One region of the Paenibacillus rhizolycopersici genome, then DNA from elsewhere that is predicted to be linked to it. Evidence: riboswitches for the same ligand, from Rfam matches in the RefSeq annotation. Region 1 holds a riboswitch; each other region holds the start of a gene.
What was found. A riboswitch is a leader RNA that binds a small molecule or an ion and turns the genes downstream of it on or off. The one in region 1 is predicted to bind thiamine pyrophosphate.

Region 1 (4,652 bases):
GGAAGTCCCAGGCTCTTATCGTGTGCTGGAGGATACGTTGGATTTCGAATACATGCTGTCTCGCTACGTCCGTTTATTCTTAATGAAGGCGTATGCTGCCGAAGAAGAGGCGCAGCTGATTCTCAAGCAGCTGTTGATCCATTTGCTGCGTGAAGAACGCCAGGTGCCGATGGAGAAGAAGGTCAGCAACCAGTTGCATGAAGTCATCCATGAGGTGGCCAATTACGTCTTGCAGCACCCGGGGTTGCCGCACAAGGTGCAGGATTTAGCCGCTCGGGCAGGCTTGTCCCCGCGGTATTTCTCCATCAAGTTTAAGGAAATCATCGGGATGTCGGTACAGTCCTACATTATCAAGTCCAGAATCGACCGGGCACAGCATCTGCTGCTGCATGCCGGCATGAATGTAACCGAGGTTGCCGACGCGTTGGGTTACCGGGACATCTTTTTCTTCAGCCGTCAGTTCAAACAATATACGGGAAAAAGCCCATCGGAAATTCGTTAGTCGGGATATGCCCAACAACCCAACACTTACGAATTCCGTTTCCGTTCACCGCCGAGCTTAAGCTTCGGCGGCTTTTTGCTTAACTGCGTACGTAAAGCTGAACTTTCCTTGACCAAAGTCTAGGAAGCGAACCGGTCCCACGCCTGTGGTTGTTCCGGATCAACTCGGTATAATTCAGGATAGGTGGAAATTTAAGGAGGAAACCTATTTCATGAAACCTACATCCAAAATCGCGTGGTTAGCGGCATCGGCCGTGCTGTTGGCCCTAGCCGCTGGCTGCGGCCCGGCCGAGAAACAAACGCTGCAGCAGCAATGGGAGCAGACGGTGGGAAACACCGTCGATTCGGTGAGTCAATCGCTCAGCGATACTGCGGCATCCGTACAGCAGTCGGTGGCGTTGGCCGCCGGGGAGTGGAAGGACGATCTGACGTTTACGGGACGCTCACACGAGCTTTCGACGACAGGGGAAATCGGCACCACCGGTAAATTGCAGTTGGAGAATGCCGTGGGTCGTCTCGAGATAAAGAAGGGTACTTCCGATCAAATCGTGGTGAGAGCGACCATCCAGGCAGCTGACCTGCCCGCACGCTCGGAAAAGCTGGATCGGTTGTTCGAACAGAGTGAGGTTTCGGTCATCCCTCAGGGGAACGTTGCCCAGGTGCGCGTACACGCCAAGGGTAAATCCGATCAAAACCTGTGGGATTGGGCTCAGAAGGAGCTGCATTTTACCGAATTCCGCATCGATTATGTCGTAGAGGTCCCTGCCGGGATCCAAGAGTTCGAAGTTACGAACAATGTCGGCGAAATCACGGCGAGCGGGCTGACGGGAACGTATCGGCTGACTGGCGATGTCGGGTCAATCAAGGTCGAAGACGCCCGTTTGTCGGGCGAATCCTCGATCACTACGGCAACCGGCAGCTTGAATCTAGGTATTCTCGCGATGGACTCCGGCAGCCGGTTACAGGCTAGAGCCGATGTCGGCAGCATCACAGCGACGCTGGATCCATCAGTAGCCTGCGATCTGGAAACGAGAAGCGAACTTGGGGCAATTCATGGGGTGCCGGAAGGAAGCAGTGAGAGGGGCGGCGGAGGGCCGCTGGTCGCGTTAGAGACATCCATCGGCAGCATCACGGTGCAATAACGGAGAAAAGCCGCCGGGAGAGAAACCGGCGGCTTCAGCAAGCCATTAGCATTTTCCTGCGGGTTTGAAGTGGCCTAGCGCTTCACCCATCCTTACCTTCCGACCGGGCTCGAGACCGGGCAGAGGGGTGAAGGTTCCATTCTGGGTGAGAAGGACGACAGTGGATCCAAATTCAAAGTAAGCAAGATCGTCGCCTTGTTCCCAGCTTTTGGCCGAGGGGTCCGTGTATTGGATGCTGCTGACGTTCATGGCTCCCACTTTGATGAGGGCGATCTCTCCGCAACTGTGGGAAATATAAGTAATCAGGCGTTCATTCCGGCATAAGACCTTCTTCATGTGGCGCATGCCGAAGTCGTTCACGGGGTAGACCCGGCCCTTCACATGCTCGCTTTCCAACTTTTTCCCGGTCACGGGCGCATGAATTCGGTGATAATCAGTAGGACTAAGATAAAGGACAAGGGCATAACCGTGTTTGTACGTTTCTACGCGGGGGGAGCGCGACAGCAGCTCGTCAAGTGTGTAATCCTGTCCTTTGACGTTCAGAATCGTGCCGGTTTGGACCTCGCCCATAAAGGTAATTAGGGCGTCCACCGGACTGATCATCGTCCCTGGCTCCGCGTGCAGCGGGCGCATGCCTGGTTTTAATTTTCGGGTGAAGAACTCATTCAGTGTCCGGTATTCCCGAAGCTCCTTCTCCGCTTCATGGAGCGGAATGCCGTAGGATTTGGCGAAAAAAGGAATCATCGCCCGGCTCAAGCCCGAATGGGAGAACTTGCCCATCCATCGGGATAGCCATTTTCGGGAGGAGAGTTCCGTCATCCATTTCATCCATTTCGCGGCCAAATAGCATCCTCCTAGTCTGTCCGTTAGTGCTGCGTTGGTTTGATGAATTCGTTGCCACTTCCGCTAATCTTGACACAGAACAGGGCCGAAATCAATACAGCGGCCTGTAACCCCGGATGACAAATTTGTACAAATTGATGCTTGATGCCGAGGCTAGGTTGGTGTATGTTAATAACAATCGCATAGGGATACGGGGGCTTGAGCAAATCAGGCTGAGATAGCGGCATATGGCGCCGCGGACCGTTAATCTGATCTGGATAATGCCAGCGTAGAGAATCGATCGTCCGGGATGTCTTGCGTTTTTTACGCACCTCGTGACCTGACCACCGTCTGAGCTTATTCAGGCGGTTTTTTTACGTATGCGATGGGAATTTAAATTGAGGAATCAAGAGGAGAGATGGAAATGTCGGAGGTTATTCAGAAAAAAATGGGCCGCGGTTTGAAGCTAAGCGACTTGTTGGTAACGGTGTTGGTCTCGCTTGTGCTTGGCGTGGTGTACCACTTCTGGAGTTCGGTGTACAATTTGTTCTCGCCCCTGTTCTTCCAGGCGGATGAACTGGTGTACGGGATGTGGTTCCTGGCCGCAACACTGGTATTCCTGCTGATTCGTAAACCGGGGGTAGCGTTGATTGCCGAGATTGCGGCGGCCCATGTGGAGATTCTGTTCGGCAGCGAATGGGGCATTCAGCTCGTTCTATACAGCGTGCTGCAAGGCTTGGGAGCGGAACTGGTATTCGCCGCGTTCCGATACCGGAAGTTCTCCGGCTCCGTCGCAGCGCTGGCCGGAATTGGGGCCGCTGTTGGATCGGTGATTCCGGATTTCTTCTATGGCTACGTGCAGGATTATGAGCCTTGGCTCTTGACTGCCAAATATGCCATGCGCGCGGTCAGCTCTGCGCTGATCTGCGGTTACTTCGCTTACGCCGTGGTAAAAGCCGTAGAAGCGACAGGAGTCACCACCCTGCTGCGGCCGGTTGATCCGAAGGACTACGCGGCGCTGAACGACTGATGCGGAAGGACATGGCGGCCGCAGAGGTGCAGGGGCTGCGGTTGAAGTTCCCCGGTGAAGCCGATTTCGTGTTCAAGGATTTGGATTTCTCGGTTGTGCGCGGAGAACATGTGCTGCTATTGGGCCCCAGCGGATGCGGGAAATCGACGCTGCTTCAGGTCTTGTCCGGCATCATCCCGGACTTGGTGGAAATCCCGATGCGGACGTCCGCGCAGCAGCTCCCGACATCGTGGCGCTTCCTGTTTCAGGACCCCGAGACCCAATTCTGTATGCCTTATGTTGACGAGGAGCTAGCCTTTGCCCTGGAAAACCTCGGCATACCGCAGCCCGAGATGTCCGCGCGGATGGAAGCCGCCTTGGCTGAGGTGGGCCTCGATTTGCCCGAGCTCCACGTGTCGATCGATTCGCTGTCCCAGGGGATGAAACAGCGATTAGCGCTCGCTTCGATCCTGTTGGGCGATCCGGAGGTGCTGCTGCTCGACGAGCCTTCCGCCCTGCTGGACCCGCTGGGGCGCGAGCAAATCTGGCAAGCGATCGCCAAGGTAGCCGAGGGGCGGACCTTAATGATCGTGGAGCATCGGATCGAAGAATTGACGGCGCAAGGACTTGTTGACCGGGTCGTGTTATTCGGACCGGACGGACGGGTACTCGGCGAAGGCGCACCGGAGGTGGTGTTTGACACGTATCGTTCCGCTCTTGTGGAGTTTGGGATTTGGTATCCTGGCGTGTGGGAGGAATACTTGGCCTCGGAAGGCGGCCGTCGCTTGCTTGAGCCGACGGAGAATGTCCGGGAGGCGAATGGGCCCGTCATGGTGGAGTTGAAGGATTTTCGCGGATTTCGGCAAGGACGTCCGGTCATTGAAGTCGGGCAAGCTGCCGTGTATCCCGGCGATTGGATCGCGGTCACGGGACCCAATGGTGCAGGGAAGAGCTCGTTGCTGCTTAGCCTGATCGGTCTGCTTCCGGCAGAGGGCACGTACGTGCTCCAGGGAAAGCGGATGGAGACGGGGAAGCTGCGCCGCCGTTCCCGTAAACGGCAGCTGGAGCGGTCTGCTCGCGAGATCGGATTCGTTTTCCAAAATCCCGAATTCCAGTTCGTCGCGGATCGGGTGGCGGATGAAGTGGCCTTTTCCCTACGGGAAGACGGACTTGGTGTT
Region 2 (4,652 bases), on a different contig from region 1:
ATCCTGCGCAACCAATTCCACGACATCATTCCAGGCTCGTCCATTCCAGAGGTGTACCGCGATTCCAAGCTGGAGTACGCGCTGGCCGAATCGCTGTTGGAATCCTGCCGCGAGCAAGCCATTCAAGCCTTGACGAACGACGCGGGGGATTCGTACACCGTATGGAATCCGTCCTCCTGGCCTTTTACCGGCTTGGTTGCTTTGGAGGGGCAAGCTGAGGGAGCAAAGTGGGTTCAAGCAGGCGGGGTAGAGCTGAAATCCGAATTCGACGGAAAGACGGTGTGGGTGCAAGTAGAGAACGTGCCGCCGCTTGGCTTTGTGACGATTGAACGCAGCAAGGACGAACAGGTTGATCTCACACCAGATGAACCTTTTAAAACACGGCCAAACGGAATCGAAACCCCGATTTATAACATCGAGTGGAATGATGGCGGGCAGCTAATCTCGATCTTTGATCGGGAAGCCGGCCGCGAAGTGCTGGCGCCGGGCGAACGGGGGAACGTACTTCAGGTGTTCGAAGATAAGCCGAAAATGTTTGAGGCTTGGGACATCGATGTGTTCTACCAGGAGAAACAACGCGAGGTCGAACAGCTACAGGACTGTAAAGTCTTGACGGGTTCGCTGCGCGCCGTCGTTAGCTTTACTTGGACTTATATGAACTCGACGATCCGCCAAGAGATGATTCTGTATGGCAACAACCGGCGGATTGACTTCCAGACTCAAGTTGATTGGCAGGAGCGTCAGCAACTGCTGAAGGTCGCTTTTCCAGTTGACGTACGGGCTACGGAAGCTACTTACGATATCCAATTCGGAAACGTCAAGCGACCGACGCATTGGAACACCTCTTGGGACCTTGCTCGTTTTGAAACGGTCGGTCATCAATGGGTCGATTTGTCAGAGCACGGGTACGGGGTCAGCCTGCTGAATGATTGCAAATACGGCCACGACATTAAGGACCATGTGATTCGGCTGTCGCTGCTGAAATCGGCGACTTATCCGGATCCGCAAGCGGATCGCGGCGAGCATGAGTTTACGTACACGCTGTATCCTCACGAGGGGCATTGGTCCGAAGGTGGTACCGTACAGGCAGCAACGCTGCTAAATCAGCCGGTTTACGCCACGATGGGCCAGGCGCGCTCGTCTTCATTCTCACTGCTCCAAACGAGTGGAAGTGCGGACGTCGTCATTGATGCCGTGAAAAAAGCGGAAGACGGCGACGGCTTGATCGTTCGTTTGCATGAATACAAGGGAGGCCGAGGCCGCGTTCGCTTCCATTTCGGGATGCCGGTGATTTCCTGGCAAGAAACCGACATGATGGAACGGCCTTTAGGAGAATCCTCCTCAGCTGCGGAGCTTGAGTTGTCGATGTCACCGTATGAAATCAAAACGATTCGTTTGCAGTTGAAATAACGAGAGAACGCTGTGGGTCGCCTTCGACGTTAATCGGAAGTCGGGGCGCCCGTCAGCGTTTCGATATCGTTGGAACCGTAGAAGAACAGAACGACCAGAATGATGATTACGATGAGTTCCGAGAAGCCTTCGCCGTCAAATTCACTCATTGTAGTAAACCCCCGCATCTAGGTTATGATGTAAAGCGAGCGATCCTCCCACCCGAATCTTTCAAATGAAGAGCGGGTTCAGGAGGAATTGTCCGCTTTTTTCTTCATGGCATTGATGATGTCATTGATGGTCATATCTCCATTCTCGTTGAGAAAGTTCAGCAATTTGTCGGCGTTTACATCGCTGCTGATCGTTTTGTATTCGCCAACAAGGGAGACATACATGGTTGCGTTACGGTATAACTGGACGGAATCCACGCGAAGTTTACCGGAAAGAAGCAGCGCAGCTACGGTATATTCCGGGGTTTTTGGCCGGAAACCGCCCTTTTTGCCATTTTTCTTGTTGGAGGACGAGGATTTGCTTTTTCCGGCTGAATTCATGGCCTAACCTTCCTTAGCTGGATGGGATCCGGTTACTTATCCTGAGGAACCGGTTTACAAGACAGTTCCCTGATAGTTATGCTATGCAGCATTCCGGGGATGGTGTAGACGAGAGAAGCAAGTGATCCAACGATCTTTCGCTGGACGGGATTGACAATCCAGGCAGGGATCGGTAGAGTAATAGGTGAATTGCATAGGAAATCCACTAGGGGCGCCGTAAACGGCTGAGACAAGAGACCATCTTGGACCCTTTGAACCTGATCTAGTTCATACTAGCGTAGGAAAGTGGAGTCGGCCCCCATGTGAATAGTGCTCAGGTTGTCGTATCTCAGCCTAGGACTTGATCGAGCCGCTCCCTCTACGGAGCGGCTTTTTTGCGCGCTCTGTTAACAGGTCGTTTGTCGTCGTCTTCTCAGGGGATTTCCTAGTTCAATATATTGGGAGGTGGAGACGATGGGGTTTACGCAGGAGCTGCGACGTCAGGCGGACGGGATCTATCAAGCCATATTCGATCATCCGTTCGTCAGAGGCATCGCAAGGGGACAACTGGAGAAAGAGCAGCTCATTCATTACGTTAAGCAGGATTACGAATATTTAAACGCCTATATGCGGATTTACGGTATCGCGATTTCCAAAAGCCGGACCCGAGAGGAGATCGCGATGTTCAACGAACAGATCGCGTATATTTTAAACCGTGAAGTTCAACCCCATCAGATTTTTTGCCAGGCCGCCGGAGTGAATTTTGAAGAGTTGCAGGGGTACCCGCTTGCACCCTCGGCGCATCATTATATCCGTCATATGTTGACGGTGGCCCACGAAGGGAGTTTGGGCGAGATCTATGCCGTGTTATTGCCCTGCCCTTGGACCTATCTGGAGATCGGCCAAAAGCTGCTGGCAGAAGTGCAGCCGACATCGGACCATCCGTTTTATGAGTGGATTGATTTTTACGGGCGTCTTTCGGGGGATGTGACGGAGAAGTTTATCCATGCGTTAGACCGATGGGCGGATACAGCCAGGGAGGAAGAGCGGCAAAGGATGGCCGATCATTTTCTGCAAAGCTGCCAGTTGGAATATCTCTTTTGGGATATGGCTTACCGGCAGGAAGACTGGCCGGTTGCGATGCCGATGATTTCGCATTCATCCAAATGATCGAAAGAGAGGTTGAAAACATGAGCTTAATGGAAAAAGATTTGTCCGATGTGCTGGAAAAGGTGCAAAAAACGAAACCCCTCGTGCATAACATGACCAATGTTGTCGTCACGAATTTTACCGCAAACGGCTTGTACGCCCTTGGCGCTTCGCCGGTCATGGCTTATGCACCCGAGGAGGTGGCTGATATGGCCAAGATCGCCGGGGCCCTCGTCTTGAACATCGGCACGTTGTCGACGCAGCAGGTCGAAGCGATGATCCTCGCCGGCCGGTCGGCGAACGCTCATGGCGTGCCGGTGTTGCTTGACCCGGTCGGTGCGGGGGCGACCGCCTTCCGCACCGAATCGGCTCTGCGTATCCTGCGCGAGGTAAAGGTGTCGCTCCTGCGCGGCAATGCGGCGGAGATCGCCCATCTCGTCGGGGAAACCCGCGAGATCAAGGGGGTTGATGCCGGCGACACCGCGGGGGACGAGGCGGCCGAACTCGCGGTACGGGCCGCGCGGGCGTTGAACACGGTCGTGGCGATTACCGGCCGTGAAGACGTCATCACCGACGGGCTGCAGTGCCGGTTTGTCAGCGGCGGAGACGCGCTGCTGACCCAGGTGACCGGCACGGGCTGCTTGCTCACGTCGGTGCTGGGAGCCTTCGCCGCGGTGGAGCGCGATCTGCTGCTGGCCGGTACCGCCGGGCTAGCGTTCTATGGCGCCGCCGCGTCCCGCGCCGCCGAGCGGACGGCTGCCGCCGGACCGGGCAGCTTCCAGATCGCGTTCCTTGACGAGCTGGCGAAGCTTCATCCGCATTCGCTCAAGGGCCACGCGGCAGTGCGTGAAATGCAGGCGACAGGCGCCGGCGGATGGTGGGTCGGATGAGCCGGATCTCCAAGGTGCTGACGGTTGCCGGGTCGGACAGCGGCGGCGGGGCCGGCATCCAGGCCGACCTCAAAACGTTCCAGGAGCTGGACGTTTACGGCATGTCGGCTATCACTGCCGTGACGGTTCAGAACACGCTGGGCGTGACGAACGTCTACCCGCTGCCCCCGGAAGCGGCGGCGGAGCAAATCGAAGCGGTTGGTTCCGACCTCGGGGTGGATGCGCTGAAGACCGGCATGCTGTTCAGCGCGGAAATCATTGAGGCGGTTGCCGCCCAGATTCGTGCCTTTGGCTGGACTCAAGTGGTGGTCGACCCGGTAATGGTTGCCAAGGGTGGCGCTTCTCTGCTCCAGCCGGAAGCGGTGCGAGCGCTGCGCGAGCAATTGCTGCCGCTGGCTTTCATCGTTACGCCTAACCTCCCGGAGGCGGAGGTGTTGTCCGGCCTGTCGATCCGCACCATGGAGGATCGCCGCGAAGCGGCCAAACGTATTTGCGCGTACGGGTCGCGGCAGATCGTAATCAAGGGCGGCCACGACACCGAGAACGGCGATCGGGTTGTTGATTTGTACTATGACGGGTCGACCTTCACGGAGTTGGTCGGACGGCGAATTCCCACGCCACATACACATGGCACGGGATGCACCTTCTCGGCTGCGCTGACAGCGGGGTTAGCCAAAGGCTTACCGGCTCTAGA
Region 3 (4,652 bases), on a different contig from region 1:
CTGCATTTCGCTGCGCGTCAGCGCGTCAAGGGCGCTAAACGGCTCGTCGAGGCACATCACTTCCTGGGGAGCGAGCAGCCCCCGGAGGAAAGAAGCTCGCTGCTGCATACCGCCGGATAACATATGGGGGTAAGCTCGTTCAAAACCGCCTAGCCCGGCTTTTTCAAGCCAATGTTGGATTTCCTTACGATCGCTGCGGCTTCTGGTTCCGGCGATTTCCTGCGCCAAAACGACGTTGTCCTCAATCGTCCGCCAGGGGAACAGCGCGGGTTGCTGCGGCACGTAACTAATATGCCCGCGTTGACCGGTAACCGGGCGCCCCTGAAGTAGGACTTCCCCTTGTTCCGGGGCCGTCAACCCACCGATAATGTGAAACAGCGTGCTTTTGCCGCAGCCGGATGGGCCGATCATCGACACGAATTCGCCGGCAGGCACCCGTAGCGAGATATTGCGCAGTACGGGGACTTCCCGTCGCCGGTCGCGAAATGTTTTATGGATCTGCCGGACCTCGAGCGCCGGTACGGCCAGATCCCATATCGTTGATTTTTCACTCATAACCGAGCCACCCTTTCTGTAAGCTGCGTTAACTCCGGTCGTTCGACGGTTTATAGCGGACAAGCCATTTTTCCAAAAGAGCAACGCAGGCGAACATCGCCAGGCTGATCGCTACGATGATCGCGATGGCGACGAAGATTTTGTCTGTGCGGAACGACGCTTTTTGCAGCATCATATAATAGCCGATTCCTTTGTCCGCACCGATCCATTCGGCGATGACCGCACCCATGACGCTGTAAGTTGCGGCGATTTTAACCCCGGACATGATCGAGGGGATCGCGTAGGGCACCTCCAGCTTGCGGAAGATATCCGCCTTGGACGCACCGATCATCCGCATATAATCCAGCATCGCGCGATCCGTGCGGCTCAGTCCGTCCATGGTCGCCACCGCAACGGGGAAGAAGCAGACGAGCGTAATGACGATGATCTTCGGTAGGATCCCGAACCCAAACCAAATCATGAGCAGCGGGGCCAGCGCGATGGTCGGCACGTTTTGGCTCAAGATGATCAACGGATACAACGACGCCTTAAGAAACGGGACATAATGGAGGACAAACGCCATCAACAAGCCCACGAGCGTTCCAATGGCAAAACCAATCAGCATCAGCCGCAGTGTTGCCAGCGTGTGTTCCCCTAAACTGGCCGCACCTGCGGCCGCTTCACGCCCGATATCGACCGGGCTGGGGAGGATCCATTTTTCGATGTGAAACCAGGCGGTGGCGCCCTGCCAAATCAGCAAAAACAGCATGACCGCCACAAGGGGCGGCCAGATGCTGTGCCAAAGGCTGCGGAGATTCATGGCCGATATTTTTCAATCAGCTTATCCATGCTGACGCCTTTGGGGTTATACGAGATTTTGATTTGCGAAATGATGCCTGTACTGCCAAACTCGATGACAGCCTCATTCATTTTCTTTACGATGGCCAGCAACTCGTCGAGTTCCCCCTCCATGGTGGTCTCCAGAGGATTGACCTGATATTTCACCCCGGAAGCCTGAATCACTTCAATGGCCCGGTCTACGTACGGAATCACATCTTCGCCATTTGGCGTTTTTGGAATGATTTGAATGCTTAAAAGTGCGTTTGGCATCGATTTGTTCATCCTTTCGAAAATGGAAATTGGTTGAAAGCATAATTTCAGGGAGTTATTCGCCCGGCAAGAACGCATTCGTGAAAGCGGCATCGACCTCAAGCGGTTTCTCCAGCAAGCCGCGCTCATGCATCCAATCAGAGTAGTTCTGCCATACTTCTTTCTTCTGTTCGCCCCAGCGCGGAGCGTCGTCCTTGTATTTCGGGCTCAGCCATTTTTGACTGGCAACTACCAGGTCCTTGTCGAGTTCCGGTACAGCCTTGAGCAAAATTTGCGCCGACTCCTCAGGGTGGGCGATTGCATAATCATAACCTTTGGACACCGCTCGCATAAACGCCTTCACGAGCTCCGGGTCGTCCTTGATCGTCTTCTCGTTGGTGACAAGCACCGGCGTATAATAGTCAAGCTGTTCGGAGAAGTCCTTAACGTAAAGCATATCCAGCGGTTCACCCCGCAGTTCGGCTTCGATGCCGGTCCATGCGTAGAAGATCCAGGCGAAGTCGATATCCCGCTTCACGGCCGTAAAATAATCGGCATCCCCGATGTTGAGGAACTTTACCTTGCCGACATCGGCGCCCTGCAGGTCCATAATGGATTTAATGACCGCTTCTTCCACAGGAGACCCCCATCCGCCGTAGGCTTTGCCCTCAAAATCCTTAGGTGTCTTGATATTCTTGGCAACAGGTGCAGCAAAGCCGGATGTATTATGCTGAATGATTGCGGCGATGGATACAAGCGGGACGCCTTGGAGCCGGCTTTGGGTGACGTTCTCTTGTACGCTGACGCCAAACGGGACCTCCCCGGAGGCAACCATCGCCTCAGCGCCGCCGGAGCCGGGAAGGAGGATATCCACATTCAGCCCTTCCTCGGCGAAATACCCTTGGTCCTTAGCGACGTAAAGGCCGGTATGATTGGTGTTAGGGCTCCAGTCGAGCACAACCTTGACGCTGCGCAGCTCTTCGCCGGTCGCCTGGTTAGGCGCGGCATTCTCGGCATTTTGCCCGCCTTGGTTTCCTGCAGCAGCCTTGCCCGCGCTATTTCCGTTGGCTCCGCCGCAGGCAGACAGAATTAGCAGCATACAGCCGAGGAACAGCGCCAGCACGGTGCGTAGTTGAACTTTCACGACACATTCTCTCCTTCGATTGTTTAAATTTCCGCAGCTTTGTTCTTGGTATAACCCTGGAAATGCGACCTTAAGCGCAATCCAAATTTCGGATACAAAAAAACGTCCCGGATCCGGGACGCGATAGGCAATGGAAATGAAATGAATAACGAGTTCATATCCATATAGTATAGCTCCCTACGCTGGCATTATCCAGATCAGGTTAAAGGGTCAGTATCTTTGAGGGATACACTCTCAGCCGGCCAATTCCAGCACCCCTGAACAGTATGACTGCAGATTACAACTGTCATTATAGTTTTCGCTTGCCGCATTTGTCCAGTCTTTCCGAACAGGTTTGCAAAAATAGGGGATTTGCTTTTTATCTGGCAAAAGGATATAATAAGTTCATCTCGTGTTTTAGAAAGAAGATCATTCACCCATTGAAAAGAGTGTCACTATTTAAAACCTGGAACTTTTTTCAATGTGTGAATTTTTTTTATACAAGTGGTGCATGTTCATAAGGGTCAGCCCTTTTGAGCGACTTCTGTTAAAAAAATGAATCATGTTAATCTTTAAACAGGAGGTATTCCCCTATGGAAACCGGAACAGTAAAATGGTTTAACGCTGAGAAAGGTTTTGGCTTCATCGAAGTGGAAGGCGGAAATGACGTATTCGTTCATTTCAGCGCGATCACTGGCGAAGGCTTCAAAACCCTCGACGAAGGCCAACGCGTACAATTCAACGTGGTTCAAGGCAACCGCGGCCCTCAAGCCGAAAACGTTGTAAAACTGTAAGCTAGCCAGAAACTGCTCTTAATGCGTTCTCGCATTGAGGGCAGTTTTTCTACTCAAAGATCATTCATGAGGTTAACATTCGGAAACCTCGCTTCTGATGGTACATATAGCACTATGACGAACCACATCTATGCACCCGGTTAGAACGCTCACCTTGAAGGAGGGGAATTATGAACTACCGTAAAAAAACGTTAGAAGAAATTCCTGAGGAAAATACACCGGTATGGACCTGCACGAGCGACGATTGCAATGGATGGATGCGTGACAACTTCACGTTTGAACATAGTCCGGCTTGTCCGCTTTGCTCGTCTGAGATGGTCATGGGAACGCGCATGCTTCCCCAACTGAGTAATCCAAGCTCCGATCAAAGATCGTCGGCCAAGAAGGCATAGACGAGGACGCCGCCGGAATCGGTGGACGCTGACAGCAGCCACAGCCGTATTCGCATTAAAGCGAATACGGCTGTTTTTGTTTTTTTTGGGTATGCAAAAATGAAATATCCATAAAAGGATTGCATCTATATTAAAAATTTAATATGTTTGAACTACTACAATGTTTGACATCCAGAAGGGAGAACCCCCGCATCGATGCACGGTAATTATAAGGTTGCTTCTCAAGTCTTCGATATTCCTTCCAGCAGCAAGCAAAGGAAGCTGGCCATTCTCATCGGTGTTCTGATTATCTCCGTGTCGCTCGTGGCTTTGCCATTTGGGATGACAGCGCTTCCCGCCACAGAAACCTTTCTCTCCGCCGCGATCGGCTGGCTGATTTTTGGGGATATGCTAACGGCCTTCATCATCTACAGCCAATATCGGGCCTCCGGTCTTCCGGCGTTGCTCGTGTTGTCCTGCACCTATTTATATAGTGGATTGATGACGTTTTTGCATATATTAACTTTTCCCGATCTCTTTGGCGGGTTGGGGGAGATGATAGGGGCCGGGGGGCAAACCGCGGGCTGGCTATGGGTATTTTGGCATAGCGGATTTTCCTTTGGTATCTTGTTATACGCTTGGGTGAATCGAAAGTGGTCCAAGCCATTAAGCTCAAAAGAGATGATTTTCAATTACGGTACAGCCGGTATCACATTGACGTTGTTGAGCGTATTTGCCGTG

Region 2: another riboswitch for thiamine pyrophosphate. It lies ahead of tenA (thiaminase II); the one in region 1 lies ahead of IM700_RS10485 (ECF transporter S component).
Region 3: another riboswitch for thiamine pyrophosphate. It lies ahead of IM700_RS02710 (ABC transporter substrate-binding protein); the one in region 1 lies ahead of IM700_RS10485 (ECF transporter S component).

What each region holds. Positions count from the first base shown of each region.
Region 1 is NZ_JADCNN020000007.1:217,610-222,261, forward strand. Features, by position in the region: gene IM700_RS10470 (helix-turn-helix domain-containing protein) at 1-502, shown strand, start outside; gene IM700_RS10475 (hypothetical protein) at 714-1,643, shown strand; gene asd (archaetidylserine decarboxylase) at 1,689-2,486, opposite strand; TPP riboswitch at 2,667-2,778, shown strand; gene IM700_RS10485 (ECF transporter S component) at 2,890-3,495, shown strand; gene IM700_RS10490 (ABC transporter ATP-binding protein) at 3,495-4,652, shown strand, end outside.
Region 2 is NZ_JADCNN020000005.1:81,379-86,030, reverse strand. Features, by position in the region: gene IM700_RS07435 (alpha-mannosidase) at 1-1,410, shown strand, start outside; gene IM700_RS07430 (hypothetical protein) at 1,638-1,940, opposite strand; TPP riboswitch at 2,138-2,241, shown strand; gene tenA (thiaminase II) at 2,394-3,089, shown strand; gene thiM (hydroxyethylthiazole kinase) at 3,110-3,958, shown strand; gene thiD (bifunctional hydroxymethylpyrimidine kinase/phosphomethylpyrimidine kinase) at 3,955-4,652, shown strand, end outside.
Region 3 is NZ_JADCNN020000002.1:83,200-87,851, reverse strand. Features, by position in the region: gene IM700_RS02725 (ABC transporter ATP-binding protein) at 1-555, opposite strand, end outside; gene IM700_RS02720 (ABC transporter permease) at 584-1,354, opposite strand; gene IM700_RS02715 (MTH1187 family thiamine-binding protein) at 1,351-1,644, opposite strand; gene IM700_RS02710 (ABC transporter substrate-binding protein) at 1,700-2,767, opposite strand; TPP riboswitch at 2,924-3,036, opposite strand; gene IM700_RS02705 (cold-shock protein) at 3,340-3,540, shown strand; gene IM700_RS02700 (cold-shock protein) at 3,711-3,932, shown strand; gene IM700_RS02695 (sensor domain-containing diguanylate cyclase) at 4,128-4,652, shown strand, end outside.